One region of the Sphingomonas insulae genome, then DNA from elsewhere that is predicted to be linked to it. Evidence: riboswitches for the same ligand, from Rfam matches in the RefSeq annotation. Region 1 holds a riboswitch; the other holds the start of a gene.
What was found. A riboswitch is a leader RNA that binds a small molecule or an ion and turns the genes downstream of it on or off. The one in region 1 is predicted to bind glycine.

Region 1 (15,505 bases):
GGCGGTTTCGCGCGACGGCCGACGACGCCGTGGCCATGGGTCCCGGCGTTCGCCGGGATGACGATGGCTGGGGGGATGGCGTTTGACGGCGGGATGGCGTTGGCGCGCGGTGGACGGGCAGGACAGGCACAACCTGCATCCCGCCATAACCGGCATCGCAAAGCATAACTGGACTTTCAATTACAACCGGCATCCCGACCACAGCCGTCATCCCCGCGGAGGCGGGGATCCAGACGCGCAGGTATGGCTTGAGCCGCGACGATAGCGTGTATGGATCCCCGCCTTCGCGGGGATGACGTGTGTGGGGGGGGGAGGCAAGGAGGCCTTCGGTGACGTGGGTGGGGTGACGCTGCGACGCTTTAGGCGACGTGAGAGGGCGACGCTACGACGCCCTGTATGACGTGAGGGGGGGCGCTGCGCCGCCTTTGAGGATGCGGGAGGGGCGCGCCTTGGATGACGTGACAGGAGACCTACGACGTCCTACCGGCCGCTCCCGCCGCCCCTTCCCTCGACGGGCGACATCCAGCCCCCGTCAATAGGCTCGCGCCAGCAGTACCCGCTCCACCGACGCGTCGCCGGTGAATACGCACGCGCCCTCCGCGGCACCGGCATCCGACGGCGCATTGCGGATCGTCAGTTTGAGCGCCTTCAACCGTTCGACCACCGCATCGAGCGCGGCGCCCGTCGGCTTCGACCACGATACCTCGACCCAGCCGGGGTTCTTCACGCCCTCGGCGAAATGCGCCTCGACCGCGACCCAATCCGCGGCGGGCACGATGTTCGCCGTCAGCCGCTCGCGCGCCTGCGCGTGCAAAGCGGTCTGGATCGCGTGCAGCAATTCCGGCGCATCCGCCTCGAAATCGCCGCGTGGTATGACCTGCGAGTCGAGCTTGCCGTCCTCGCGGTACAGCCGGTCGCGGCGGATCACCGACACGTTGCCGCCCGCCATGTCGCGGCCGCCGATCTCGACGATGATCGGCGCGCCCTTCTTCACCCAGCCCCAGCGCTTGGTCGCCGCCTTGGCGGGCTTGAGGTCGAGCAGCGCACGCACCGGCTCGCCCAGCGCGGACAGGCCGGCGAGGTTCGACTGAATGGTTTTCGCGTAGGCGACCAGCGCCTCGTCCTCGGGCGTGTCGCGCAGCATCGGCACGATCACGATCTGCCACGGCGCGATGCGCGGCGGCACGCGCAGGCCGTCGTCGTCACCATGCACCATGATGACGCCGCCGACCATCCGCGTGCTGACGCCCCAGCTGGTGGTATTGGCCAGTTCCAGTTCGCCGCCGGCATTCTGGAATTTGATGTTCTGCGCCCGCGCGAAATTGGTACCGAGGAAATGGCTGGTCCCGGCCTGCAGCGCCTTGCCGTCCTGCATCATCGCCTCGATGCTGTACGTCGCGACCGCGCCGGGGAAGCGCTCGTTCTCCGGCTTTTCGCCCGCGACCACCGGCAGCGCCAGGCAATCCTCGGCGAACGAGCGGTACACCTCGAGCATCTTCAGCGTTTCCTCGCGCGCCTCGTCGGCGGTGGCGTGGGCGGTATGCCCCTCCTGCCACAGGAATTCGCTGGTCCGCAGGAACATCCGCGTCCGCATCTCCCACCGCACCACGTTGGCCCATTGGTTGATGAGCACCGGCAGGTCGCGCCACGACTGGACCCAGCGCGCGAACGCGGTGCCGATCACGGTTTCCGACGTCGGGCGCACGACCAGCGGCTCCTCCAGCTTCGCGGCGGGATCGGGCATCAGCCCGCCCTTGCCGTCGCTCACCAGCCGGTGGTGCGTGACGACCGCCATCTCCTTGGCGAACCCTTCGACGTGCTCCGCCTCCTTTTCGAAATAGGACAGCGGGATGAACAGCGGGAAATAGCAATTTTCATGCCCCGTCGCCTTGATCCGGTCGTCGAGCAGACGCTGGATACGCTCCCAGATGCCATAGCCCCATGGCCGGATGACCATGCAGCCGCGCACGCCGGATTCCTCGGCGAGGTCGGCCTCGGCGATGACGGACTGATACCAGGCGGCGAAATCGGCTTCGCGCGTGACGGAGAGTGCATGCTTCATCCTGGCGCTTTATCCGTGTCGCGAATATTCGTCACCCCCTTCGCCCGATCGCGCTAAGGCCGGGCCGTGACTCCCTGCCCGATCGCCCCTGCCCCGATACCCACCGCTCCCGTGATGACCGACCGCATCCTACCGGCCATCGCGTTGCGCCTGCTGTCGGTGGTGTTCTTCGCTCTGATGAACGCCGCGATCAAACTTGCCGAACAGGCCGGCGCCAGCGTCGTCGAGATCCTGTTCTTTCGACAGTTCGGTGCGGCGCTGCTGGTGTCCGCGGTGATCCTGGGCGGTCCCGGCCTGCCGTCCGTCGCGACGCGGCGCCTTCCCGCGCATGTCGTCCGCGCGATCGTCGGCCTCAGCGCCATGGCGATGACCTTCAACGGCATCGTCGCGCTGCCGCTGGCGGAGGCGACGACGATCGGTTTCACCGTGCCGATCTTCGCCACGATTCTGGGCGCGGCGGTGTTGCGCGAACCGACCGGCTGGTGGCGCTGGGGCGCGGTGATCGTCGGCTTCGTCGGCGTGCTGATCGTCGCGCAACCGGGCGGCGACCACTTTCCCCTGCGCGGCGCGGGCTTTGCGCTGGCGGGGGCGTTCGGCACCGCCTGCGTCACCATCCTGCTGCGCCAGATCGGCAAGACCGAGGCGGCATTGACGACGGTGTTCTGGTTCTCGCTCTTGTCGCTGGTGCCGCTGTCCGTGGTCTACGTACCGATCGCACAGGCGCATGGGCCGATGGGTTGGGCCGCACTGGCCGCGGTCGGCACGCTCGGCGGGTGCGCGCAGATCGCGATGACCAATTCGCTGCGCCTCGGCCCGGTGTCGGTGGTGGTGCCGATGGATTATTCCAGTCTGCTGTGGGCGACCTTGCTCGGCTGGCTGCTGTTCGACACGCTGCCCGCCGCCGCGACGTGGATCGGCGCGCCGGTCATCATCGCCAGCGGCCTGGTCATCGTCTGGCGCGAAACCGTGCGTCGCCGACAGGATACGCTGGCGGCCGGCGCGGGCGAGATCGCCTAGGCAGCAGCGAGCATGCGCTTGCCGCGCAAGTACATCTCGAGCCGCTGTGCGGTGAACAAGCCCAATGCCAGCGCCATCAGCACGTCGGTGATCGCCATCGGATCGAGCCCGACCGGCCCCGCATAGCTCATCGCCCCCCTGGCACCCGATCGCGCCACGATCAGCAGCACGATGAACAGCAGCGCGGCCGGCGACGAGGTCTGCCCCAGCGTGTGCGTTTCGGGATCGAGCGTGATGCGCATCATCTTGCCGCGCTGCCAGCCGAGCGCGCCACCCAAGGCCAAAGCGGCGAGGCAGAACGCCCAGCCCCAACCCTGCGGCGGAAAGCGCGAGAAGGTAAAGCCGATCACCACCGCATAGAATGCCGGCAGCACCCACAAGCGTTCGAGCTTCAGCGGCCGCACCCGGCTCATCCGCTTCCACCGGACCGCCATCACCACCGCGATGACGACCAGCGGGATCGCATAACTGATCCACCCGCCCGCTTGCTGTACCTGCATCTGCCGATCCCCTTTTGCCAAGAAGGCTAGCCGGACGGGCGGTCGAGGGAAAGCCGCCCCGCGGGATGCCGAAGCTTCCCGCAGGCCATGGCGGTTCGTTTATTCCGCCGCCTCGGCGAGCGGCGCGTCCTTCCACACCAGCACCGGCTTGCGGGCGGCGAGCGTTTCGTCCAGCCGGCTGCGCGGGGCGAAATGCGGTGCCGACTTGAGGGACGCATCGCCTGCCTTCGCCCGTTCCGCCACGGACCGCAGCGCACCGATGAACTGGTCCAGCGCCGCCTTCGATTCGGTCTCGGTCGGCTCGACGAGCATCGCGCCGTGCACGACGAGCGGAAAATAGACCGTCATGGGGTGGAACCCCTCGTCGATCAGCCCCTTGGCGACGTCCAGCGTCGAGAAGCCGTCGGCGAGGTTCGCATCCGAGAAGATCGCCTCGTGCATGCACGGTCCCGATCCCGCGAACGGCGCATCGAGCGTGTCTGCGAGCGAGCGCAGCACGTAATTGGCGTTGAGCACCGCATCCTCGGCGACCTGACGCAGGCCATCGGCGCCGTGGCTGAGGATATAGGTGAGGGCGCGCGTGAACATGCCCATCTGGCCGTGGAACGCGACCATCCGGCCGAAGCTGCCGGCATGATGCTCGCCCGCCGTCTCTTCCTCGACCAGCACGAACTGATCACCCTGCTTCTCGACGAAGGGCAGCGGCGCGAACGGGGTGAGCGCGTCCGAGAACACCACCGGCCCCGACCCGGGTCCGCCGCCGCCATGCGGGGTGGAGAAGGTCTTGTGCAGGTTGATGTGCATCGCATCGACGCCGAGGTCGCCAGGACGCACCCGGCCGACGATCGCGTTGAAGTTCGCGCCGTCGCAATAGACGTAGCCGCCCGCGGCATGCACCGCATCGCTGATCGTCCTGAGATCGCGCTCGAACAGGCCGCAGGTGTTGGGGTTGGTGATCATCACGCCGGCGACGTCCGGCCCCAGCCGCGCGATCAGCGCCGCGGTGTCGACGCGGCCGTCGGCGGTGGCGGGGATATCCTCTACCTTGAAGCCGGCGAAGGCGGCGGTGGCGGGGTTGGTGCCGTGCGCCGATTCGGGGACCAGGATGACCTTGCGCGTCCCTTCGCCGCGCTTTTCCAGCGCCGCCCTGATCGCCAGGATGCCGCAGAGCTCGCCATGCGCGCCCGCCTTCGGGCTCATCGCGACGCTGGTCATGCCGGTCAGCGTCACCAGCCAGTGGCTGAGCTGGTGGATGACCTCCAGCGCGCCCTGCACGGTGTCGACGGGCGCGAGCGGATGGACGTCGCTGAAGCCGGGCAGCCGCGCCATCTTCTCGTTCAGCCGCGGATTGTGCTTCATCGTGCACGACCCGAGCGGGAACAGGCCGAGGTCGATCGCGTAATTCTGGCGGCTGAGGCGGGTGTAATGGCGCACCGCCTCCGGCTCCGCCAGGCCGGGCAGGCCGATCGCCGCCTCGCGGAACAGGCCGCCGAGCCGGTTCGACGCGCCGAGTTCGACCGCGTCGGCAAAGTCGACGCCGGTCGTCTCGGTCGAGCCGATCTCGAAGATCAGCGCTTCGTCCAGCATCAGCGCCTTGTTGCCGGTGAAGGTCGGCGCAGCCGTCCCCGACGACGCCGTCATCTCGGGCCGCCAGCCGCTCTGGTTGATGCTCATGCCAATACCTCCTGAAGCGCGGCGGCAAACGTCTCGACGTCTTCCGCGGTGGTGGTTTCGGTGACCGCGACGACCAGTCCGTTCGCCAGACCCGCCTCGTCCGGATACAGCCGGCCGAGCGACACGCCCGCCAGGATGCCGCGATCCGCCAGCGTACGGACGACGGGGCGCGCCTCTTGCGGGAGCCGGAGCGTGAATTCGTTGAAGAACGTGTCGGTCACCAGTTCGACGCCCGGCACTCGCGCCAGCCGCTCCGCCGCCGCCGCCGCGCCGGCATGGTTGATCGCGGCGAGTTGCCGCAGCCCTTTCTCGCCCAGCAACGTCATGTGGACCGAGAAGGCCAGCGCGCACAGGCCGGAATTGGTGCAGATGTTGGACGTCGCCTTCTCGCGGCGGATATGCTGTTCGCGCGTCGACAGCGTCAGGACGAAGCCGCGCTTGCCATCGGCATCCACCGTCTCGCCGCACAGCCGGCCCGGCATCTGGCGGACATATTTGTCCTTGCAGCCGAACAGGCCGACATAGGGTCCGCCGAACTGCAGGCCTACGCCGAGCGACTGGCCTTCGCCGACGACGATGTCCGCATCCATCTCGCCCGGCGACCGGATCGCACCCAGCGCCACCGGTTCGGTGACGACCGCGATCAGCAGCGCCTTGTTTGCGTGGCACGCATCGGCGAGCGGCGTCAGATCGGCGATCCGGCCGAGGATGTCGGGATATTGCACGACGACGCACGACGTATCGCCGTCGATTCTCCCGATCAGCGCATCGATATCGGTCTGCGCGCCCAGCGTCGGGATCGACGTTTCCAGCGCGTCGCCGGTGTATTTCGCCATCGTCTTCGCGACGCTGACGTAATGCGGATGCAGCCCGCCCGACAGGATCGCCTTGCCGCGCCGGGTGATCCGCCGCGCCATGCCGATCGCCTCCCAGCACGCGGTGGAGCCGTCGTACATCGATGCATTCGCCACGTCGGTGCCGAGCAGCCGCGCGACCTGCGTCTGGAATTCGAACAGCATCTGCAGCGTACCCTGCGCGATTTCCGGCTGGTACGGCGTATAGGCGGTCAGGAATTCGCCGCGCTGGATCAGGTGATCGACGCTGGCCGGCACGTGATGGCGGTACGCGCCCGCCCCCAGGAAGAACGGCACCTCGCCCGCGACCACGTTCTTGCGAGCGAGCGCCGTCATATGCCGCTCGACCGCCAGTTCGGACGCGTGATCCGGAAGCCCGCGGACGGGGCCGTCGAGGCGGGCGGATTCCGGCACGTCGACGAACAGGTCGTCGATCGTCGCGGCACCGATGACGTCGAGCATCGCGTCGCGGTCAGGCTGGGTAAGCGGCAGGTAGCGCATTGATTACTCCCTAGACCCCTCTCGATCGCGAGAGCGGCTGGGGGTGGGGAAAATCCCGCCCGCGGGCAGGCCCCACCCCGCCCCTCCCCGAAAACGGAAAGGGGCTTTGCTAAGACTTACAGCTTCGAGACGAACGCCGCGTAAGCCGTCTCGTCCATCAGCGTTTCGAGCTCGCTGGCGTCGCTGAGCGTGATCTTGAAGAACCAGCCCTCGCCCTCGGCATCCGAATTCACGAGGCTCGGATCGTCGCCCAGCGCCGAATTGCCCTCCAGCACGTTGCCCGACACCGGCGAATAGACATCCGATGCCGCCTTGACCGATTCGACCACCGCGGCCTCGTCGCCCTTGTCCAGCTGCTTGCCGTCTTCCGGCACGTCGACGAACACGATGTCGCCGAGCTGGCTCTGCGCATATTCGGAAATGCCAACCGTGCCGACGTCGCCATCGACGTCGACCCATTCATGATCTTCGGTAAAGTAACGGCTCATCTCACTTGCCTCCTGCACGGACGTAGCGGTGGGGAACGAACGGCATCGGGACGACCGCCGCCTCGTGGATCTTGCCGCGCTGGACCAGCCGCACGGGCGTGCCGGCGGCGGCGAGCGCGGCCGGGACATAGGCCATGGCGATCGGCGCGCCGACGCTGGGCGCGAAACCGCCGCTGGTGACGCGGCCGATCACCGCGCCATCCGCATCGACGACGCTCGCGCCCTCGCGCACCGGCTGGCGTCCGGCGACCGACAGGCCGACGCGCTTCACCGCCGGGCCATCCTCGCGCTCGGCGAGAATGCGCTGCGCACCGGCGAAATCGGCCGCCTCGCGGCGACGCTTCGACAGGGCGAAGCCGAGGTCGGCCATCACCGGCGTCGTTTCGGGATCGAGGTCGTGGCCATACAGCGGCAGGCCCGCTTCCAGGCGCAGCGAATCGCGCGCGCCGAGGCCGATCGGCTTCACCTCGGGTTCGGCGCAGATCGCATCTGCGAAATCGGCGGCGGCTTCGGCGGGAATCGAAATCTCGACGCCGTCCTCACCGGTATAGCCCGAACGGCTGATCCACAGCGGATGGCCGTTCCATTCGAACGCCCCCGCGGTCATGAACACCAGAGCGTCGACACCGGGGATCAGGCGAGCGACCGCGGCGACCGCCTTTGGCCCCTGCACCGCGAGCAGCGCCTGATCCTCCATCAGGTTCATCGTGATGTCGTCGGGCAACACGTCGAGCAGGTAGGACAGATCGTCGTATTTGGTCGCGCCGTTGACCACGACATAGTGGCTCGCCTCGCCGAACGGATGCGCGCCCTCTTCCGGCAGCCGGGTCGCCATCAGGTCGTCGAGGATGCCGCCCTCGTCGTTGAGCAGCAGCGAATAGCGAATTTTGGTCGGAGCGAGTCCGGCGATATCGCCAGGCAACACCGCTTCGAGTGCCTTTGCGACACCCGCCGCGTCGATCCCGTCGCCGGTGAAGCCGACCTGCCCCATGTGGCTGACGTCGAACAACCCGGCCGATTCGCGCGTCCACAGATGTTCGGCCATGATGCCGTCATATTGAACGGGCATCTCGTAACCGGCGAACGGCACCATGCGGCCGCCGCGGGCGCGATGCCAGGCGTCGAGCGGCAATTGCAGGATCGCAGGCTCGTCGCCCTCGTTCAGGTCGTCGAGCGGGTCGGGCAGGGTGTCTGGCAGCGTGTCGCTCATCAACCGTCTCCAAAAAAGGCACGCGACCGGGTCGCAGGCACGGCTGCATCCCAATCTTGCGAACCCCCTCTGTCACGGGAACCTGAGAGCTTTGACCCTGCGTCGAGCGACACCGGGCTTACCCCTTCGGTGGCCCCTGTAAGGGGCGCTTTCCAGAGTGTCGATGAGGCTGCGCGCGGTCCGTTGTGCCTGAGAGATTCCGGGGTGGTTGCTCCTTCGGCGGCCTCTTTGTGCAGAGGCTCTCTCCCGCGTGCGCCCATGCCGGTTGCCCGGCATCGACATGCCAAGCTGTGGCGGTGCAGCATGGCTTAGTCAATCGGGAAAGACGCCGATCCTCCCCTCCCGCGCCAATGGGAGTCAGGGGCGGGTCGCGTGTCCGCGATACGCGATACGGACGCCATCGAACGCCCAGCGCCGTATACCCGGACGTCACCAGCCGGCCAGACACCCACCCCATAAGCGTCGTCATCCCCGTGCAGGCGGAGATCCATCACCTTCCGCCCCCGCTTGGGCCGAACCGCTGGCGTGTCCGGATCCCCGCCGCCGCCGGGATGACGAACAGAGCCCTGGCTTACGCCGCGAAACTACCGCTGTACGTTGTACTTCAGCTGATCGTCGGTCAGCTGGAACCCCACCAGCGCTTCAAAGCTGGCGCGCAGCACCGCGCTGCGCACCTCGGGCCGCGACAGCGGATCGGTCGCGGCATCCTCGTCGCCCGCCTTGCGCTTGCGGGTCAGCTGTTCGCGCACGTCGTCGGGCAACGTCGCCGCCGCCCGCGCGATCTGCGCCGAGGCGGAGCCGCTCGCCTGCGCACGGGCCTGGCCGGCGTCGAAATGGATCGCGATCTGGCCCTTGCGCTTCGCCGTCACCGCGGTGCCGCCCCGGACAATCGCGATATAATAGGGCAGCGTCACGTCGCGCGGCCCATCGGTGCGGGTGCGGCGGGCGAGCACGTCGAACGTCACCGCGCTGACGATCTGGTCGCCGGCATCGTTGCATGTCCCGCGCACGTTGGTCATGTTCGCGACGACGTCGATCGCGCCCGCATCACGGCTGGTGACCGGATCGAACAGCGTCAGGTCGCCGGTGTTGGCGGCGACGCCCACCGTCGGGCAGGCCGAGCGTACGGCGGTGATGCCGCCTTCCACGATCTCGCCCTTGCCGGCGCACCCGGAGAGGATCAGGCCGAGGGCGGTGAGGCCGAGAAGCGGAGTTTTCACGGAGACGCGTACCTTTGTCGAACGGGCAGATTGCGTCGCCGGACGGCGCCGGCGGTGCGGCGCGCACCATAGGAACCGCCCGTCGCGGGTGCAAGCAATCGCGTACTTCCGCGCGGTCGCCCAATCGCGTAGGAACGGCCGCATCATGGCCTCTCTTCCCCAGGCGGACGGCGCGAAGCCCGTCCTCGATCTGCTGATCGCAGCACCCCGTGGTTTTTGCGCTGGCGTCGATCGCGCGATCCGCATCGTCGAACTCGCGATCGAGAAGCACGGCGCGCCCGTGTATGTCCGGCACGAAATCGTCCACAACAAGTTCGTCGTCGATACGCTGAAGGCGCAGGGCGCCGTATTCGTCGAGGAGCTCGATCAGGTTCCCGACGGCGCGCCCGTCGTCTTTTCCGCGCATGGCGTGCCGAAATCGGTACCGGCTGCGGCACAGAATCGCGGCCTCGACTATCTCGATGCGACCTGCCCGCTGGTGTCGAAGGTGCACCGCCAGGCCGAAAGGCTGGTCGATGCCGGCCGCCACATCGTCTTCATCGGCCACGCCGGCCATCCGGAGGTCGTCGGGACATTCGGCCAGGTGCCCGAGGGGGCGATGTCGCTGATCGAGACGACCGCAGATGCCGAAGGCTTCACCCCGCCCGACCCGGACAATCTCGCCTTCCTCACCCAGACGACGCTGTCGGTGGACGATACCGCCGCGGTCGTCGCGGTGTTGCAGCGCCGCTTCCCCAACATGCAGCCGCCGCGCGGCGAAGACATCTGCTACGCCACCTCCAACCGCCAGGCCGCGGTGAAGGCGATTGCCGCCGCCTGCGATGCGATGCTGGTGATCGGCGCGCCCAATTCGTCCAACTCGGTGCGGCTGGTCGAGGTGGCGGAGCGCGAGGGCATTCCCGCCCGCCTGATCCAGCGTGCCGCCGATCTCGACTGGTCGTTCCTCGACGGCGTCGGCACGCTCGGCATCACGGCGGGTGCATCGGCCCCCGAATTGCTGGTGCGCGAACTGGTCGACCTGCTCGCCACCCGCTTTGCGGTGACCGAGCGCGAGGAAGAGACGACGCGCGAGACGATCGCCTTCAAGCTGCCGCGCGGACTCGAAGCGGCGGCTTAGGCGAGGCGTCGTCGCCCCGGCCCCGTTCCGGCATCCGTCCGGCGGTAGGCGACACACCCGCCTCCTGCCGATTGTGCGGGCGGAGGGGACCTCGAACACGTCCGGGGTGACGATCATTTGGAAGTGAGGGGAAAGCATGGCCGTCTACACGCAGGTGTCCGCCGAAGCGCTCGCCGGCTTCCTGCGCCGCTATGACGGCGTCGGCGATCTGGTTTCCGCCAAGGGCATCGCCGAGGGGGTGGAGAACAGCAACTATCTGGTCGACACCACCACCGATCGGTTCATCCTGACCCTGTACGAAAAGCGCGTCGATGCGGGCGATTTGCCATTCTTTCTCGACCTCCTCGACCATCTGGCGGCGCGCGGCCTGCCGGTGCCGCCCGCGATCCGGGACCGCGCCGGCATCGCGATCCAGCAGCTGGAAGGGCGCCCCGCCTGCCTGATCCGCTTCCTCAACGGCGTGTCGCTGACCCAGCCGACGCCCGCGCAGGCGGCCACCGCCGGTGCCGCGCTGGGAAACCTGCACACCGCCGTCGCCGGATTCGATGGCGATCGCGCGAACTGCCTGGGCGTCGGCGACTGGCGGCCGCTGCTGGAGCGCTGCGGCACCGATCTCGACCGCATCACCCCCGGCCTGTTCTCCCGTATCGACGCCGCGCTCGCCGCGGTCGAGGCCGCTTGGCCGCACACCCTGCCCGTCAGTGTCATCCACGCCGACCTGTTTCCCGACAATGTGCTGATGCTCGGCGCACGGGTCACAGGGCTCATCGATTTCTACTTCGCCTGCCGGGACGTGCGCGCCTATGACGTCGCGGTGATGCACACGTCCTGGGCCTTCGATCCGCTCGGCGCGCCGCTGGCGGGCGTAGGTCCGGCGTTGCTGGCGGGCTACACCGACGCGTTCGGCCTGTCCGGGGCGGAACGCACCGCGCTGCCGGTGCTGGCGAAGGGGGCGTGCATCCGTTTCCTGCTGACCCGCGCGTGGGACTGGCTCAACACGCCCGCCGATGCGCTGGTGACACGCAAGGATCCCCTTGCCTATCTTCGCCGACTCGACTGGTACGACGCACATCCGGAGGCTTTCGCATGACCGACCCCGCCCCGCAGCTGGTGGAAATCGCCACCGACGGCGCGTGCAAGGGCAATCCCGGCCCCGGCGGCTGGGGCGCCCTGCTGCGCTTCGGCAGCCATGAAAAGGAATTGTCGGGCAGCGAGGTGCTGACGACCAACAACCGGATGGAGCTGACCGCGGCGATCGAGGCGCTGCGCATCCTGACCCGGCCGTGCAAGGTGAAGCTGTCGACCGACAGCAAATATGTGATGGACGGCCTGACCCGCTGGATCCACGGCTGGCGCAAGAACGGCTGGCGCACCGCCGACAAGAAGCCGGTGAAGAACGTCGAATTGTGGCAGGCGCTGTTCGCCGAAACGCAGAAGCACGACATCGAGTGGATCTGGGTCAAGGGCCACGCCGGCAACGCCGACAACGAACGCGTCGACAAGCTGGCGAGCGATGCCGCGGTGATGGCCGGCCGCGCCGCCGCCTGAGCGGGTGGCGGGCCGGATCGGATCGACGATCGATCCGGGCGCGCGGCCCGCTGCATGCATCGTCCCGAACGTGCTGTCGGTCCATGGCTGGCGTCGCCGCGCGAAGCCGATCAGGCGCGGGGAGAATCGCAGACCTCTTGCCCGCGCCCCGGGATCACGCTTCCTCGACCGGCGCCTCGGGTCCGTTCTTCAGGATCGACGCGATGGCGTTGCGGGCCGAAGCACGGCTTTCATAGCCCTCGGTCCACCAGATCAATTCGCTGTTGTGCTTGAACTTGGCGACATATTCGCCGGCCTTGTTCTTTTCGATCACGAACTTGTGCGCCATGTCACGGTCCTCTCGTGCGATTGACGCAGGTTAACATCCTGATCCGGCGATGCAATCGTCAGAAGCGTGCCGGGGCGTAGCGGTCCGCGTCCACCCGTTCCAATCCGTCCGGCAGCGATCGGCCGAGCAACAGGCTCGCGGCCAGCGCGGCGCCGGCGGGGGCGGTCTGGATGCCGAAACCGCCCTGCCCCGCGCACCAGAAGAATGCAGGCACGACGGAATCGAACCCGTAGACCGGCAGCCGGTCGGGCGCGAAGCTGCGCAGGCCTGCCCAGCTGCGCTCGACGGCCGCGACCTGCCAGTCGACGACCTGCTCGAACCGGTCGACCGCCATCGCCACGTCCAGTTCCTCGGGCGCCGCATCGCACGGATCGACCGGTGTCTCGTCATGCGGGCTCAACCACAGCCGCCCGCCCGCTTCGGGCTTGAAATAGAATCGTCCGGAAATGTCGGCGACATGCGGCAGTGCATCGGTGGGCGCGGGATGGGTGCGCAATTGCGCCATCGTCCGCCGGTACGGCTGGATGCCCAACGGCGCCGCGCCGGCGCGGACCGCGACGGGATCGGCCCAGGCACCCGCCGCATCGACCAGCACCGTCGCCCGATAGATCCCGGATGGCGTCGCGATCGTCCACACGCCGTCCGCGCGGTGCGCGGCCTCCAGCCCCGCGCGCGTCGCGATCGTGCCGCCGGCGCGTCGGAACGCCGCCAGATACGATGCGTGCAGCGCCGCGACGTCGATATAGGCGCAGCTCGGCTCATGCACGCCGAGAGTCCATTGCGGGCGCAGGCCGGGCACGAACGCTGCCGGATCGACGTGCGACAGCGGCACGGCCGTCCCCTCGAACGCCGCGAGGAAGGCGTCGATATTCGCCGCATCCTCCGCCCGCCCGATGTGCAGGGATCCCAGCGGATCGAGGAAACCACCGTCCCGCAATGCCGGCCCGGACGCGCTGGTCAGCGGCTGGATATCCGGGCCGCCGTAGGTTTCCGACCAGAACGCCGCCGATCGCCCAGTCGCATGATATCCGGCCTGATCCTCCGCCTCGAGCAGCAGCACCCGCGCGTCCGGCGCGAGCGCCGCGGCAAGGCTGGCGCCGGCGATACCGGCACCGACGATGGCGATGTCGTAGGTCATGCGTGGCGTTCCAGGAACGCATCGATGAGGGCATAGGCGCGCAGCCGCACCGCATCGCCCTCACGCAGGATCTCATGCGCCGATTCGGGGCCGAAGCGCACCAGTTCGGCATGCGGCAATTTGCCCGCGAGCCGCACCGCGGCGGGGCTGTCGACCAGCCCGTCGGCATCGGCGACCAGCATCAGGATCGGCGTCGCCAGCGTCGACAGCCGGGGATCAGCCTGCAACCGCGCACCCGACACGAACGCTTCGAGTACCCACGCCCAGCTCGGCGGTCCGAGCAGCAGCGAAGGGTCGCGCGCATACCAGACCGCCTCGTCGGCGTAGCGATCGTGCGAATGGGTCAGCAGCCGCTCGCGATGCCCCGCGGACTTCGCGTCGCCGCGGACCGTCCATGCCGCGCGGGCCGGATCGCCGAGCCGCGTCATCAGCCGGGCTACGCGCAGCCCGGCCCCGGCTCCGACGGGCGACCGCACGCCCACCATCGGCGCGACCAGCACCGCCGCATCGGGATCGACCCCGCCATCCAGCATCGCACGCAAGGCGAGATGCCCGCCCATCGAATGCGCCAGCAGCATCGCGGGCCCGTCCGCGTCCGCCCGCCATTCGCGCCAGAACGCCGTGAGATCGTCGACCCAGGGATCGAAGCTGGCGGCGTGGCCGACATGCGGGTCATCGCTCAACCGCCCGGACCCACCCTGCCCGCGCCAGTCGAACGCAGTCACCGACCAGCGTTGCGCGTGGAGATGCGCGATCGTTTCGAGGTATTTTTCGATGATGTCGGCGCGCCCGCCCTGAACCAGGATGCGGCCACGCGAATCGGGGTGCGTCCAGTCGAACCGGCGATGCGGCCAGCCATCGGGCGCGACCCAGGCGGACACGCGTGATTCGACCGCCATGTCACGGCGCAGGGCGACGGTATCGGTCATATTCCAACGTGGTTACGTTTTCGCAAGCCATCGCGTCTACCTGTTCCGTCCGATGGGGTGGGACAATCTTTTCATGGTGGCGCTGGTCGTCATCCTTGCCGTGCTGCTGCTGGCGGCGGGGATCGAGGATGCACGCACGCGCGAGATCGCGAATGCCAAGAACATGGCGATCGCGTTGCTGGCACCGGTGTGGTGGTGGGCGAACGGCCTCGGCTGGGGCGATGTCGGAATGCAGCTGCTGGTCGCCGGCATTGTCTTCGCGGTGTTCGTCGCCGCATTCGCCTGCGGATGGATGGGTGGCGGCGATGTCAAGATGATCGCCGCCCTCGCGCTGTGGCTGCCGCTCGGCGGGCTCGTGCAGATGCTGATGCTGATGTCGATCCTGGGCGGTGCGATCACCGTCGCGATGATGCTGGAGCGGCGCTGGCAGCGCCGAATCGGTGCGATCGAGGTCCCGTACGGGGTCGCGATCGCCGCGGCGGCACTGCTCGCGCTGCCCGCGACGCTGTCACCGCAATGATACGAACCGGATTTTAACCACTCCGACCCGATGATTACCGCCGGTTCAATTGCCGGTGTGCTGAAAGGCCCGATGAGACATGGATAGTCGCAAGATCGTTTTGCTGGTGGGCGCGTTGTTCGTCGCCGGCATCACGGCATTCTTTGCCCGCACCCTCATCGCAGGGTCGTCGGCACCGCAAGCCGCCGCGATGGGGCGGCCCGCCGCGCCGCCGCCGGTCACCGGCCCCGAAGTGCTGGTCGCCACCCGCGCCCTGCCGGTCGGCACAATCCTGGATGCCACCGCGCTGAAGTTCCAGCCATGGCCGCAGGAATTGGTCGACGGCGCCTATTACATCAAGGCCGGCACCGATCTCAGCAAGCTGCTCGGCACGGTCGTCCGCAACGCGGTCACCGCCGG
Region 2 (15,505 bases), on a different replicon from region 1:
GTCGCCGGCTCGGCATAGCTGATCCAGATGCGCGCATTGGTCGAAAAGGCGGGATCGAGCACGACGTCCTGCAACCCCAATTGTCCCGAATAGGTGACGCGCGGCACGTTTGCGACCGGCGTCTTCGCGCCCGCCTGCGTCACCAGTTGCAGGCTGCCCGGCTTTTCGGTGACAAGCATGCGCCCATCGGGCAGGAACACCATCGCCCAGGGATTGTCGAAGCTCGCGACGACGCGTTGGTTCACCGCGGTGACGGTCGGTGTCGCTGTGGCGGTGGGCGATGGCGTGGGTGTCGGCGAGACGGTCGGCGTCGGGGTCGGCGATCCGTCGCCGCCATCGTCGCCGCACGCGACCAGGATCATCGCCAGGGCGATCGGAAGAACCGGCTTTGTCCGCATCATGAGACGCTCCTCGCCCACGCATACGCGCACGGGACGATCGACCAACGTCCGGTAGCGTGAGAGGATGCGCGGCGAAGAGGGTGACTGCGGCGTCAACCATCCAGGCCGCGAATGCAGCTGCCGGCGTCCTGCCGTCCGTGACGACCGCCCCGCGGTCGCGGATCGCTGTCACCGTTTCGTCACCGTAATCGCACCCTGGCGTAACAAACCCCCGCCAGGGCAGCGACGAACGACCGGTGCGGAGAGCATCGGCGCTACACGGCTCAGGGGGAGCATCATGCACGTCCATCGTTTCGCCATCCGCGGCTTTGCGGGGGCTTCGCTCATCGCACTCGCCGTCTCGAGTGTGCCGGCATGCGCCGCGCCCCGTCCGGTGACCGACGCCCCCTCCCCGCCGGGGCGGCGGCACCGGGGCCGACCGTATCGGGGCGCGTCTACGATGCGACCGGCGTCGCGCTGCCGGGCGCGCGCATCGTCGTCGAGGCGACCGGACTGGAAACGACCACCAACCTGCAGGGTGAGTTCACCATCGCCGCGCCCGATGCGACCGGCGATGTCGTGCTACTGATCGATTATCTCGGCCGGCCACGGGCGACGCGGACCATCGCCGCGGCCGAGCGTGGCCGCGACGTGTCGTTCACGCTGCCGGCCGCGGGCGAGAATGCCGATGGTTCGGGGACGGACATCGTCGTCACCGGCGCCTCGCTGCTCGACAACACCGCACGCGCGCTCAACCAGCAGCGTTCGGCGGACAATACGATCACCGTCATCTCGGCGGACGCGATCGGCCGTTTCCCCGATCCCAACATCGCCGAGGCGCTGCAGCGCGCGCCGGGCGTCGGCATCGAGCGCGACCAGGGCGAAGGCCGCTACATCAACGTGCGGGGCGCACCATCGGAATTTAGCGCGATCTCGGTCGACGGTATCCAGATTCCCTCGGTCGACCCCACCACGCGGGCCGTGGACCTCGACACGCTGCCGTCGGACATCGTCGCCAATCTGGAAGTGACCAAGTCGCTGCTGCCCTATCAGGATGCGGATTCGATCGCCGGCGCGGTCAACATCACGACGCGCTCGCCGTTCGATCGCAAGGGCTTCGCGCTGACCGGCATGGCGGGCGCCAGCTACAACCAGTTCGGCAAGGGTAGCGATTATCGCGGCTCGGGTGCGATCAGCGATACCTTCGGTGCCGATCGCCAGTTCGGCCTGCTGCTGTCGGGCAGCTATTCGCGTACCCATCGCCGCCCCGACAATGTCGAGAATACGTGGAGCGCGACACCCGCCGGGCTGCGCGTCACCGAAACCCTGTTCAAGGATTACGACACCAAGCGCACGCGGATGGCCGGCACCGGCGCGTTCGAATGGCGCCCGTCCGATGCGACGCGGGTCTGGGTGCGCGGCACCTATGCCCGGTTTGAGGACGACGAATTCCGCGACCGGATCGGCATCCTGTGGAGCGAGGGGACGTTGCAATCGGGATCGACCGATCGCGCCGCGACCTACACCAACACGCGTATCGAAAAGCAGGTGCGCCACAGGAAGCAGATCAACGAGATCTGGACCGCGACCGTCGGTTTCGAACAGCGACTGGGCGAAGGCACGATCCGCGGCGACGTCGCCTATAGCGAAAGTTCGCAGACCTATCCGCGCCGCGACGAACTGCTGTTCCGCTCGTCGCTGCGGCCGACGCTCTCCTACAATTTCGCCAATGCGAACCTGCCGACCTATTCGCTGTTCACCACCAACGAACACCTCCAGACCGGCACCTATGCGTTCCGCGAGAACACCTATCGGTCGAACACGACGAAGAACGACGAACTGACCGCCGCCATCCGCATGGACCTGCCGGCGAACGAGACGATCACGCTGTCGAGCGGCGGCAAGTATCGCGAACGCCACATCAGCGCCGACGAGGAGCGGTTCCGCGACCGGCGTGCGTCCGCCGCGCCCAGCCAGACGCTCGCCGGCTTCCTGTCGGACGAGGAGTCGCGCAACTTCGACTATAACCTCGGCAATCGCATCGATACCGGGCTCGCCGATGCCTATTTCGACGCGACCAAGGCGGCATCGGAACGCCGCCTGCCGCAGTCACTGACCGCCGACTACACCGCCGAGGAGCAGATCCTCGGCATGTTCGGCATGGCGAAATACATGAAGGACGGCACCACGCTGATCGCCGGCCTGCGCGTCGAGACGACCAACTTCAAAAGCCAGGCGCCGGTCGTGTCGCGCACCGGCGTGGTCAGCATGGCCTCGGGCAAGAGCGGCTATGTCGACTTCTTCCCCAACCTGACGCTACGCCAGGCGTTCACCCCCAATGTGATCCTGCGCGCGGCGCTGAGCCGGGCGATCAACCGCCCGAACTTCCCGCAGCTCGCCCCGCGCGTGCTCGAGACGACCGAGGGCAATACCGTACGCGTCGAATTCGGCGCGCCGGGGCTCGATCCGACGCTGTCGAACAACGTCGACGCGGGCCTCGAATATTACATCCGGCCGCTCGGCGTGATTTCGGTCAACGGCTTCTACAAGGACCTGACCGATTACCGCTACACGGTGAACAGCACCGGCGTGTACCAGGGCCTGCCGGCGATCTTCAGCCGCCCGGTCAACGCGCGCCAGGGCAAGCTGTACGGGGTCGAGGTCAACTGGCAGCAGCAACTGTCATTCCTGCCCGGTCTGCTCGGCGGCTTCGGCGTGTTCGCAAACTACACCTACACCCGCGGCGATGCCCAGTTCGACGCCGCCTACGCCGGGCGCAGTCGCTTCGCGCTGCCCGGCCAGTCGAAGCACATGTGGAACGCCAGCGTCTTCTACGAACGCGGGCCGGTGAACCTGCGCGTCGCCTATACCAAGCGCAGCGATTACCTCGACGAGATCAACGCCGACAACCCCGCGCTCGATCTGTATTGGGAGGGGCGCGGCCAGCTCGACGTCACCGGCAGTGTGCAGCTGATGAAGGGCATCAACCTGTTCGCCGAGGGCAAGAACCTCACCAACACCGCCGGCGTCCGCTATTTTGGTGAGCGCTACCGCGTCTACGAATATGAGAAGTTCGGCTACACGCTGTTCGGCGGTGTGCGGGTGAAGCTGTGAGGCGCGCCCTCCCCTTCCTGCTGCTCGCCGGATGCGCCACGGTGCCGGTCGCGGCGCCGCTGGCGGACGCACCCACCGTCGCGGCGAGCGCGGAGACCGATCCGGTCGATACCGCCGCGGATGCCGCGGACGACCCCGCGATCTGGCGCAACCCGCGTGACCCGGCGCAAAGCCTCGTCATCGGCACCGACAAGAAGGCGGGGATCCACGTATACGACCTGAAGGGCAAGCGCGTGTCCTTTACGCCGGCCGCGCGGCTCAACAACGTTGACCTGCGCGATATTGGCGGCCGGGTGATGGTGGCAGCAAGCGATCGTGCGGACGTGGCCCAGGCGCATGTCGCGCTGTTCACGCTCGACACGTCGACAGGTCGACTTATCGCGATGGGGCGCTATCCGGTCGGTCCCGGCGAAGCCTATGGCATGTGCCTGTGGACGCGGGCGAGGGATAAGGCGCTGTTCGGCTTCGTCGTGCTGAAGGACGGCCGCATCGACCAGGTCGCGATCGATACAAGCGGCCCCGCCCCGCGCGTCACCACGGTGCGCAGTATGAAGCTCGCCACCCAGGCCGAAGGCTGCGTCGTCGACGATCGCACGGGGCTGCTCTACGTCGCCGAAGAGGACATCGGCCTGTGGCGCTTCGCCGCGGACCCCGCCGCGCCGGTCACTGCCACCCCGATCGCGCAGGTCGACGGAAAGACCTTGGTCGCCGACGCCGAAGGCCTCGCGCTCGCCCCGGCTGGCCGCACCGGTGGCTATCTCGTCGCCTCGAGCCAGGGCGACAATGCCTATACGCTCTACCGTCTGCCGAACGCCACCTACGCCGGCCGCTTCCGCATCGGCGGGGGCAGCATCGATGGCACCAGCGATACCGATGGCATCGAACTGGCTTTAGGCGACTTCGGCCCGGATTACCCCAAGGGACTGTTCGTCGCGCAGGACGGCGACAACGCGCCCGAAACGCAGAACTTCAAATATGTCAGCTGGGCAAAGGTGTTGAAAGCGCTCGTCTTGTAAAAGTGTCGACACTTCGACACGTCGAAACGATGGGTTGATAGGCCGTTCCGATCCGGCGCGTCGCACGCCTTCGTCGGGCGAGCAGTACCCGCACGTAGCGCAGCGCCCCTCCCTCATCGACGAAACTGCGGACTAGGGTATGCCCCTGCCAGCCGATCCGGCCCCAGCCGGTTTCGATCATCACCCGTCCGAATAGATCGCGATACGCGGCGATATGCCAGCGCCGGCGGATGTTGCGGGCGGCGTCGATTGCGATGAGATCGACAGGCGTGAACGGCAGCGTATCCATTGCCTGATTCTAGGCTGGGGCGCTGACCTGCTCCCCGTTTTTAGGCCGCTGATAAGTTAGCTTCGGTGTTCTCATGCCCCTGGCGGGGGCGGTTCGTGAACTCGGCGGGCGCCATACCGCCGAGGCTGCTGTGCGGACGCACGGTGTTGTAGTCCGTCCGCCATGCCTCGATGATCCGTCTCGCCGCAGCCAGCGAGGCGAACAGGTGCTCGTTCAGGCACTCATCGCGCAAGCGACCATTGAACGATTCCACGAAGCCGTTCTGCTGCGGCTTGCCCGGAGCGATGTAATGCCATTCTACCCCGGTGTCTTGGCACCAAGCCAGAACGGCATGACTGGTCAGTTCGGTTCCGTTGTCGCTGACCACCATGCACGGCAGCCCCCGACGCTCGGCGATGGCGGCGAGCTCACGGACGACACGCCGACCCGACAACGAGGTATCGACGATACACGCCAGGCACTCCCGGCTGTAATCGTCGATGACGTTGAGGACGCGGAACCGCCGGCCGCAGGCCAATGCATCCGACACGAAGTCGAGCGACCAGCGCTGGTTGGGGCCCTGCGGGATCGCCATCGGCGCCCGCGTGCCCAACGCCCGTTTCCGGCCGCCACGCTTGCGCACCGTCAGCCGCTCCTCGCGATACAGCCGGTACACCTTCTTCAGGTTCATGCCCTTGCCTTCACACCTGAGCAGGATCGCCAGCCGGCGATAGCCGAACCGGCGACGTTCGTTCGCGATCTCGCGCATCCGCTCGCGGACAGCATCGTCCTTTCCGCGAAGCGGCTCATATTGCCATGCCGACCGGTTGACCCCGATCAGTCTGCAGGCGCGACGCTCGGAGAAGCCGTGGTCGGTCATCAGCTTCTCCACCGCAGCGTAGCGATCCACAGACCGGGTCAGTTTTTTCCCAGCAGATCCTTCAGCGCCGACACGTCCAGCATCGACTCCGCCAGCAGCTTCTTCAGCCGCCGGTTCTCGTCCTCCAGCGTCCGCAACCGCGCCGCTTCCGACACGGTCATCCCGCCGTACTTCGACTTCCAGTTGTAGAACGTCGCATCGCTGATGCCGTGCTTCCGGCACAGCTCGGTGGTCTTCACGCCAGCCTCGTGCTCACGCAGCACGCCTATGATCTGATCCTCGGTAAAACGGCCTCGACGCATCGCTCGTCTCCATCTGACGAGCTAACTTAGCAATGGCATGATTTTCGGGGAGCAGGTCAGCGCGCATCGTGTCTGGCGAGTTTTCTGAATCGTCGGCATCTGGGCAATCGAGCCGCTGAATCACGGGATAGACCGGCCGCTTAATCGCCATCAATCATGCGCCGGACGCGTTTGCTGACCAACCGACCGGCCATGGCCAGAGCAAGAACCGCAATTGAGCTGCCCCAGATTACGGCCACGGCTATCAACAGCCAGCGCATCCGGGTGAACCGTCAGTAGCGGATACGCGCCTTCAGCGTATGCGCCGCGGCGCCTAGGCTCAGCCCGAATGCAAGCGAGCCAGCTACATAGCCAAGGACGAGTCCAACCATCCCAACTCCTAACCGGTCCCATCATTGGTGATGGTGACAGGAGTAACATAGGGGTGATTCATAAAACTGCCACATGCATTTTCGAAACGTCGGTCTGGACGAACCACTCAGCCGATATCTGGCCATGGCGGCTGATCCGCGCCGTGGCGCTGTCTGCGGTATCCCGTCGGCGACTTCCGCTCAGAATGCGTTGCGGTGCAGGATCACGCGAACGGTCAGGAAAATGATCTTCAGATCGCGCCAGATCGACCAATTCTCGAGATATTCCAGATCGGCTTGCAACCGGTTCTTCAGGTCGTCCTCGATCAGCGTCGCGCCGCGAAAGCCGCGCACCTGGGCCAGGCCGGTGAGCCCCGGCTTGGTGGCGTGGCGATCCCAGTAGCGCTGATCGACTTCCCAGAACAACTTGTCCGCCGCGCGCGATCCCAGTGCGTGCGGGCGTGGGCCGACGATGCTCATGTCGCCCTTCAGCACATTGACGAGCTGCGGCAGCTCATCAAGGCTGGTCTTGCGGATGATCCGCCCGACACCGGTGATCCGATCGTCATTGCGTGAGGCCGAACGATGCCCCGCCCCGTCCAGCTGCTGGACGTACATCGAGCGGAACTTGAACATACTGAACATCTGGTTGCCGCGGCCGATGCGCACCTGTTTGAACAGGATGGGGCCTGCACTGTTCAGTCGCACTGCGATCGCGGTGATGATCAGCAAGGGTAGCAGGCACAGCAGCGCCGTGGACGCCACAGCGATGTCGAACAGGCGCTTGACGATCCGGTCGGTCAGGCTGAGCGGCCCCGCCGCGACGATGATCGAGGGGACGTCGCGATTGGGTCCGAGGCCGAGCGGCGCGAGCGCGGCAAGTTCGGGGACGACGATCTCGCTCTGCACGTTGGCACCACGCAGCGCCTTGGCCCATGCCATGCGATGTTCGGGCGCGCAGGTCACTACCACGCGATCGGCGCTGGCGATCAGCGTCGCGAGGCGATCGTACATGTGCGGATCATGCTCGTCCGGATCGAAATAGGATTCCGCCGCCATGATCATCGAGAATTTGCCCGGCGGAATCGGAGCACCCCGATCGCATAGCAGGATCGAGCTAAACGGATTGCCGCCGACGACCCAGTTGAGGTGGCGGACGAAGCCGTAGCGGGCAACGACGAGAAACAGCGCCGCGAGCGTTGAACCGAGCGCGATCGTCAGCCGCGGGAATGCCGTGCTCGACTTGAGGTAGAAGACGACTAGAATGACGCTGCCGATCGCCAGCGCGAGCGCCTGCAGCCCGCGCCGGATCGCGCGGAACGGGTCCTGGAAATTGACCGCGTCATAGGCATCGATGTTGGACGCGAACAGCGCATAGACCGGCAGCAGCACGAGCGCGAACACCAGCCAACCTGTGTCGATGACCATCGACTGCCGCAGGATCGCCGTGCACAGGAAGCCACCGAAGATCGCGGCCAGATCGGTACTGAGCAGGTACAGGACGGCGCGGAACTGGAGCAGTGCGCTACGAGGCCGCCAATGGGTCTTGATGTCGGAGGCCCGGTCCGAAACCTGATGCAGGGCGCGATCCTGTGCAACTGGCGGATCGACATTATCCAACATTGCCCACGCACACCTTATCTGTTTGGCGCCCAGCGGTTTACGGGCAACCGCTAATAACCGTTTCGATGGATAATCTCAATGTGGCCGCACTCGTCGGACACAAAATGGCTACTCATCACAGTATGGGGGTATTGTCAGGATTAGATCGATTGCCGAGTTTTGTAAAGCATTCTTCGCGGCGACGGTCCCCCGCTCTTCGTTCCGCAAACGGCAAGGGTGTCGGCGCTTCCTCGATTGCGGCCAGAATAGCGCGGCCATAAGCCGTCTTGACCAGCGCCCGGCCCCGTTCCTCCGCAGCTTCGCGCGATATGAACCCCTGTAGGTAAGCGATCTCTTCCAAGCAGGCGATCTGGATGCCCTGACGATGCTGTATGGTGCGAACGAACTCGGCCGCTTGGAGCAGGCTGTCGTGGGTACCGGTATCGAGCCAGGCAAAGCCGCGACCCATCGGCTCGACGTATAGTGCGTCCGCGTTTAGATAGCGGCGGACAAGGTCAGTGATTTCGAGTTCGCCTCTTTCCGAGGGGGTCAATCCAGCAGCCAGATCGCACACCTGCCGATCAAAGACGTACAGCCCGGTGATCGCGTGACTGGATCGCGGTCGTTCAGGTTTTTCCTCGATCGATACGGCTCGGTTCTTAGCGTCTAATTCGATCACGCCATAGCGTTCGGGGTTTTCTACGCGGTAGGAGAAGATGGTGGCCCCACCCCCGCCGCCTTCGACCCGGTCGACAGCGCGGCGCAGCATCGGCACCAGGCCGTTGCCAAAAAAGATGTTGTCGCCAAGTACCAGCGCCACTGGCTCGCCCGCGATCCAGTCGCGACCGATGGTGAACGCCTGTGGCAGGCCCTCGGGACGCGGCTGTTCCGCATAGGCGATGCTCAGGCCCAGCGCCGATCCATCATTAAACAGCGTACGATAATGCGGCAGATATTCGGGGCTCGAGATGATGAGAATTTCGCGGATGCCGGCGAGCATCAACACCGACAGCGGATAGTAGATCATCGGTTTATCGTAGACGGGCAGCAACTGCTTGTTGACGACAAGCGTCGCCGGATGGAGCCGCGTACCTGTGCCGCCGGCGAGGATGATGCCCTTCATGAGCTCGGATATAGCAGTCAGCGATAAAAAATGGTTAGAATAAATCCGGCCGGCGGAGCCGTAGAGCCTGGAGTAGCATAAATAGCTTGGCATCGGTCATCCGGCCACTTGTCACATCCGCCCAGAGAGTCGCCAATTTCTCTTCGCGCGCGTCGATCGTCTCAAGTTCCTCGGCCATTCCACCGCCCAAGCCAGTGCGATCATTGGTAGTATATTCAGCAAGGAATAGGTGGACCCGCTCGGTGGTGGATGAAGGAGTCATCCAAACCTGGGCAACAGGTTCAAGCTGACGCAGTCGCAGGCCGGTTTCCTCGTATGCTTCACGATAAGCGGTGTCAGCCGGGGCTTCGCGCTCGGTCGCGCCGGCGATCGCCTCGGGGAAAGGCGCCTCGCCCAGATACAATACCGCATCGCGCGTCTGGCGTACTGTCATGGCGACACGGCGGTCAGGATCATAGGCGAGGACTGTTGCGCCCGAGACATGCTCGACGATTGCCCGCTCGCATTCGGTTCCACTGAGGCGCAGGCGCAGCATGATGAGGCTGAGCCAGCCTCGGTATAGGGGGCGGCTGGTGAGGACGGTATCGGTCATGCCGCACCGGCTAGGCGGGGGACGGTGCCCTCGCAATTGTAAAGCGCTGCTTCAGGCAGCCATGGCGTTATTGAGTCCCCGCCGTATGTCCGCCGCCTGTGCAGCAACAATAGGGCGCCACCAGGCTTCGTTGCCCAGATACCAACACACCGTCATCTCCAACCCGGTCTCAAAGCTTTCCCGCGGAGTCCAGCCAAGTTCGTCTCGAATGCGCGTAGCGTCGATCGCATAACGCAGGTCATGGCCGGGACGGTCGGCGACGAAGCCGATCTGCGTTACATAGGAGCGGCCGTCCTGGCGTGGACGCAATCGATCGAGCGTTGCACAGAGCGTTTCCACGACGTCAATGTTGCGGCGTTCGGCATTGCCGCCGATGTTGTAGCGTCGCCCGGGCTTGCCCCGTTCGAACACGGCCTGCAGTGCGCGGACATGATCGTCTACGAACAGCCAGTCGCGTACGTTCTCGCCGCGGCCGTATACCGGCAAGGTTTCGCCGGCGAGTGCCTTGACGATCATCAGCGGGATCATCTTTTCGGGAAAGTGATACGGTCCATAATTGTTCGAGCAATTGGTAATGAGCACCGGCAGGTCATAGGTATGCCCCCAGGCGCTGACCAGATGATCTGACGCCGCCTTACTCGCCGAATAGGGTGACCGCGGATCGTAGGGCGTGTTCTCGGTAAACAGGCCAGTCGGGCCTAGGCTTCCGAACACCTCGTCTGTCGAGACATGGTGGAAGCGGAATGTAGCGCGATCGGCGGGTGCGAGATCCAGCCAATAGGCGCGGGCCGCCGACAGCATTGTGAAGGTGCCGACGACATTGGTGTCGATGAAGGCGCCCGGTCCGTCGATCGAGCGATCGACATGGCTCTCCGCGGCAAGGTGCGTGACGATGTCGGGCCGAAAATCCCGGAGCGCGGCCAAAACCGCGGTACCATCGCGAATGTCGCCGTGGACGAGGCGGCAGCGCAGATTGTCGGCGACCGGTGCGAGCGCATTGAGCGTACCGGCGTAGGTCAGTGCGTCATAGACCAGCACTTCGTACCCGGTGTTACGGATCAGGTGGCGAACGAGCGCCGAGCCGATGAAGCCGGCTCCGCCGGTAACGAAGATGCGCATGAGCCCGATTCTAGTGTCTGAAAGTTAATCCATCGCTGCAGCTACACTAGGTTGCTTGGACAAAGGTTGACGTCGTGAACTGCGGTTAATTCAACGCTGCCATTTGGAGGCGGCCTTGGGTGAGCGGATCGGGTTGTCGGATGCGGAGTGGGGGGATCGTCGATGCGTTGCTGCCGGCCGAGCGCGGTAGGGGCTGCCGCCCGGCGTGGGACAACCGCCGCTACTCCGAAGGCATGATGTGGATCGCCCGGACAGGGGCGCAATGGCGGCGGCTGCCAGATGAGTATGGCAAGTGGAACAGCGTGTTCCGCCGTTATCGGCGGTGGACGACGACCGGCGTGTTCGACGCGCTGCTTGAGACGCTGGCCGAGGTAGTCGCGCGGGACGGCAGCGCCGACATGATCGACAGCACGGTCGTGTGGGCGCACCACTGCGCGGCGGGGATAAAAAGGAATTGGGCACGCGGAGGCGCCCGGCCGTTCGCGCGGCGGGTTCACAACCAAGCTCCACGCCAGGTGCGACGCTCAGGGACCGCTTGCCCTCGTGCTGACACCCGGACAGGCGCATGATGTCAAAGGCTTCCCCCCGCTGATGCGCATGATTGGCGACTGGATCAACGTCGTGCGCGCTGACAAGGGCTATGACGCCGATGCGATCCGGGAGGAGCTGTCTGGCTGAGATCTAAGGCGGTGATCCCCGCTAGAGTTAACCGCCGCCATCCCGCGCCGCGCGACCGTGTGAAGTATCGCTGGCGCAACCGCATCGAGCACTTCTTCAACAAGCTGAGGAACTGGCGACGCGTCGCGACCCGCTACGACAAAACGGCCAACTCCTATATCGGCTTCATCAGTCTTGCCTCAGCCTTGCTCTGGCTACCCTTGGTCCACGTGACCTAGCTCAATGTCGTCATGTAGATACGTCAACATTCCACAACGTTGACGGCCAGCCCCCCAGGCTCGTCTCCTTATATTGCGAGCGCATGTCCTCGCCGGTCTGGCGCATCGTCTCGATCACCGCGTCTAGGCTGACGACATGGCTGCCGTCGCCGCGCAGAGCTAGATAGGCAGCGTTGATGGCCTTCACCGCGCCCATCGTGTTGCGCTCGATGCAGGGGATTTGCACCAACCCGCCGATTGGGTCGCAGGTGAGGCCAAGGTTATGTTCCATGCCGATCTCCGCGGCATTCTCGATCTGGCCGTTGCTCCCGCCCAACACCGCTGCGAGAGCGCCCGCCGCCATCGAGCAGGCGACGCCGACCTCGCCCTGACAGCCCATCTCGGCCGCCGAGATCGACGCGCGCTTCTTGTACAACATGCCGATCGCCGCGGCGGTCAGCAGGAACGTGCGTGCGCCTTCCCGCCGCGTGGCCTCGTCACGCGCGATCAGCGTTTCGTAGAAGCGCAGCACGGCGGGCAGCACGCCCGCGGCACCGTTAGTCGGCGCGGTGACGACGCGGCCGCCCGCCGCATTCTCCTCGTTCACCGCGAGCGCCCAAAGGCTGACCCATTCGAACACTTCTGCGGGATTGCTGCCAGGCGTATCGCCGGTCAGCCCCTGTTCGATCGCGCGCGCTCGGCGCCTGACCTTCAGGCCGCCGGGCAGGATGCCGTCCTGCGCCATGCCGCGGTCGATGCAGGCGTGCATTGCGGTGCGGACATCGTCGAGGAAGGCGTCGGTTTCGGAAACCTCGCGCCACGCGGTCTCGTTCGCGCGGACGATGTCGGCAATCGACAGGCCCGTCTCGTCGCCCAGCACGAGCAATTCGGCGCCCGAACTGAACGGATGGCGCACCGCGATGTTGCTCGCCGACTCCGGCGCGCCCTTGCGCAGGATCGCACCCCCGCCGATTGAGAAATAGGTCTCGGCGTAGGTTCCGCCATCGGCGAGGCGCGCGGTGAACGTCATGCCGTTGGGATGTTCGGGCAGGAATTCGCGAGAGTGGAAGACGATATCGGTGGCCGCGAAATCAACCGGGTGAGTGCCAGCGAGCGGCAGGCAGCTCTGCACGGCGATATCAGCGAGGATGCGCGGTGCCGCATCGGGATTCAGCCGCTCGGGCTCCCAGCCGGCAAGGCCTAGGATGGTGGCGGTATCGGTCGCATGGCCATGGCCGGTCAACGCGAGGCTGCCGTACAGATCGCAGGTGACGCGTACCGGCGCTTCTACCCCTTCTCCGCTGTATCCCACGGCCCGCTGTGCGAAGTCGAACGCCGCGCGCATCGGCCCGACGGTGTGCGAACTCGACGGGCCAATGCCAATCGTGAACAGCTCGGTGACACTGATCGGCCGGTTCAGCCCGCGGTCAAGCGCAGCGGGTAGGGGTGTAGACGTGTCGACGTGCATGCATGTCCCCATCGCCGGACATATCCGGCCGTGCGCATGCCCCATCTGTCGCTTGTGCCTGAGATCGCTATCCCGTCGGCGGACGTGGGGTCGCCCCTGCGCCTCTCTCCAGATATCCTCGCATCGCCATGGTCCTTCTGCCTGAGAGTTTCCGGGGCGGTTGCTCCTTCGGCGCCGGGGCTGAACCCGGTCTCTCCCATGTCGATGGACACGGGTATCGGCGGGGGCGGGGTAGGCGTCAAGGGTGGGTTTGACCTGAGCCCTGTGGATTGGTCCGTTCTTTGTGAGAAATTCCCGGTTAGGTTTGGCAGATGCCGGACGAGGGAATCCGTCAATGAAGAAGTCGAGGTTCAGCGAGGCAGATCGCGTTCATTCTCAAGCAGGCCGAGGATGGAACGACCGTGGAGGAGGTATGTCGGAAAGCCGGCATCTCGATCCAGACCTACTATCGATGGCGCAGCAAATACGGGGGTCTGATGCCGTCGGAGATGAAGCGCCTCAAGGTGCTGGAGGAGGAGAACGTCCGGCTGAAGCGGCTGGTGGCGAACCTCAGCCTGGACAAAGAGATGCTGCAGGATGTCATCCGCCGAAAAATGTAGGGCCTGGTCGAGCCCGGGAGATCGTCGGCTATTTGCAGGCGAGCTACCAGGTCAGCGAACGGCGAGCCTGCGGCGCGTTTCCGATCAATCGATCGACCCAGCGCTATCAGTCCCGCCGCCTCGATCAGGCCGGCCTCAAGATGCGGATCAAGGAGTTGGCTGCGACCCGTGTTCGCTACGGGTATCGACGCATCCATGTTCTGCTCCGGCGGGAGGGCTGGGAGATCAACCACAAGCGCACTCATCGGCTGTATCGCGAACTCGGGCTGCAGCTGCGCAACAAGACGCCCAAGCGCAAGGTGAAGGCGAAGCTGCGCGATGACCGGACGCCGGCGACGGCGCCCAACGAGTGCTGGTCGATGGATTTCCTGTCGGACCAGCTGTTCGACGGGCGCAAGATCCGGGTGCTGTCGATCGTCGACAACTTCACGCGCGTGTCGCCAGCGCTCGATGTACGGATGAGCTATCGTGGCTCTGACGTGGTGGAAACGCTCGACCGCATTGCCGCGGCACACGGTCGCCCCAAGCGCATACGTCTGGATAATGGGCCGGAATTCATCTCGAAGGATCTCGATCTATGGGCCTATCAGCATGATGTAGTGCTGGACTTCAGCCGCCCCGGCAAACCGACCGACAATGCGTTTGCGGAGGCGTTCAATGGCCGCGTGCGGGCCGAATGCCTCAACGCATACTGGTTCTTGAGCTTGGACGACGCACGGGTAAAATGTGAGGCGTGGCGGCGCGATTACAACGAGCACCGTCCGCATAGCTCCCTCGGCAACCAGACCCCGATGGAGCGCGCTTTTTCGTCAGGGCAGGCATGCCTGCCCTGACGAAAAGAGAGCCGGTTTTCTCATAAAGACCGGACCTAAGACGGGGTGAGGCTCAAAAGCGCCGGAAACTCTCACTCAGCTTGGATGAAAAAAGAGGGAGGACGTCAAGGGCTCAGGTCAACCCTAAGAACGGTACTCAATCACAGGAGCGCTGGCTCCAGCCATTACATGCTTCTTGAGAGAAGCAAACGGTCGCCAGCGGACATCCTCACGTCGGGTAGGAATTATGCTTGCGCAGACATGTCGAGGACTTGCCACGCCACCATGTCGACATGTAGAGGTGGTTTCATGCCAGTTATCGCGATCATTAGTCAGAAGGGGGGAGCGGGAAAAACGACTCTCGCCATCCACCTCGCAGCCGCGGCTCAGGACGCTGGCCGGGTCGTGCTCATCATCGATACCGATCCGCAGGCAACAGCCAGTCAATGGGCAGCATGGCGCAGCGATGCACCGCCGGAGGTGATCGACAGCCCACCCCCGCGCCTCGCCGCCAAAGTCGAGGCCGCCCGCGCACAGGGTGCCGAGCTGATCGTCATCGATACGCCACCTCACGCCGACAGCGCCGCCCGCGCCGCGGTTGAGGTCGCCGATTTGGTGCTGATCCCGTGCCGGCCTAGCGCCTTCGACCTCTCGGCAATTCAAATCACCGCGAAGCTCGTCCAGCTTCTCAAGAAACCCGCCTATGTTGTCTTCACTGCCGGCAGCCCCAATGCGCCACGTGTCTATCAGGAGGCGGGCGAACTAGTGGAGGGATTCGGCACGCCGCCCTGTCCGATTCAGATTCCTGACCGCGCTGCCTATCGCCACGCCAGCGGCGAAGGCCGCACCGTTATGGAATACGAACCCGGCGGTAAGGCTGCCGATGACATTCGTCAAATTTACACGTGGACATGTCGACAGGTCGGCCTATCTGCGCCCCGCAAACCAACTAACCGGAAAGCCGCTGCATGAGCCGCAAACCCAGCTTTGCCAACCTGCGCTCTG

Region 2: another riboswitch for glycine. It lies ahead of GTH33_RS00540 (L-serine ammonia-lyase); the one in region 1 lies ahead of gcvT (glycine cleavage system aminomethyltransferase GcvT).

Annotation. Positions count from the first base shown of each region.
Region 1 covers NZ_CP048422.1:3,115,313-3,130,817, forward strand. Annotated here, with positions in the region: gene proS (proline--tRNA ligase) at 533-2,062, opposite strand; gene GTH33_RS16415 (DMT family transporter) at 2,177-3,079, shown strand; gene GTH33_RS16420 (CcdC protein domain-containing protein) at 3,076-3,579, opposite strand; gene gcvPB (aminomethyl-transferring glycine dehydrogenase subunit GcvPB) at 3,679-5,253, opposite strand; gene gcvPA (aminomethyl-transferring glycine dehydrogenase subunit GcvPA) at 5,250-6,608, opposite strand; gene gcvH (glycine cleavage system protein GcvH) at 6,725-7,096, opposite strand; gene gcvT (glycine cleavage system aminomethyltransferase GcvT) at 7,098-8,306, opposite strand; glycine riboswitch at 8,366-8,472, opposite strand; glycine riboswitch at 8,473-8,565, opposite strand; gene GTH33_RS16445 (hypothetical protein) at 8,891-9,526, opposite strand; gene ispH (4-hydroxy-3-methylbut-2-enyl diphosphate reductase) at 9,672-10,643, shown strand; gene thrB (homoserine kinase) at 10,780-11,733, shown strand; gene rnhA (ribonuclease HI) at 11,730-12,191, shown strand; gene GTH33_RS16465 (YegP family protein) at 12,346-12,519, opposite strand; gene GTH33_RS16470 (NAD(P)/FAD-dependent oxidoreductase) at 12,578-13,657, opposite strand; gene GTH33_RS16475 (alpha/beta fold hydrolase) at 13,654-14,586, opposite strand; gene GTH33_RS16480 (A24 family peptidase) at 14,639-15,106, shown strand; gene cpaB (Flp pilus assembly protein CpaB) at 15,186-15,505, shown strand, end outside.
Region 2 covers NZ_CP048420.1:12,741-28,245, forward strand. Annotated here, with positions in the region: gene GTH33_RS00490 (PQQ-dependent sugar dehydrogenase) at 1-401, opposite strand, end outside; gene GTH33_RS00495 (TonB-dependent receptor) at 756-3,494, shown strand; gene GTH33_RS00500 (phytase) at 3,491-4,510, shown strand; gene GTH33_RS00505 (WGR domain-containing protein) at 4,473-4,799, opposite strand; one part of gene GTH33_RS00510 (IS3 family transposase) at 4,840-5,708, opposite strand; one part of gene GTH33_RS00510 (IS3 family transposase) at 5,708-5,960, opposite strand; gene GTH33_RS18045 (sugar transferase) at 6,512-7,933, opposite strand; gene rfbA (glucose-1-phosphate thymidylyltransferase RfbA) at 8,049-9,035, opposite strand; gene GTH33_RS00525 (NUDIX domain-containing protein) at 9,070-9,627, opposite strand; gene rfbB (dTDP-glucose 4,6-dehydratase) at 9,679-10,746, opposite strand; partial or broken gene GTH33_RS18050 (transposase) at 10,887-11,039, shown strand; gene GTH33_RS18055 (transposase) at 11,200-11,424, shown strand; partial or broken gene GTH33_RS00540 (L-serine ammonia-lyase) at 11,666-13,089, opposite strand; glycine riboswitch at 13,209-13,298, opposite strand; partial or broken gene GTH33_RS00545 (IS3 family transposase) at 13,424-14,521, shown strand; gene parA (ParA family partition ATPase) at 14,810-15,472, shown strand; gene GTH33_RS18060 (ribbon-helix-helix domain-containing protein) at 15,469-15,505, shown strand, end outside.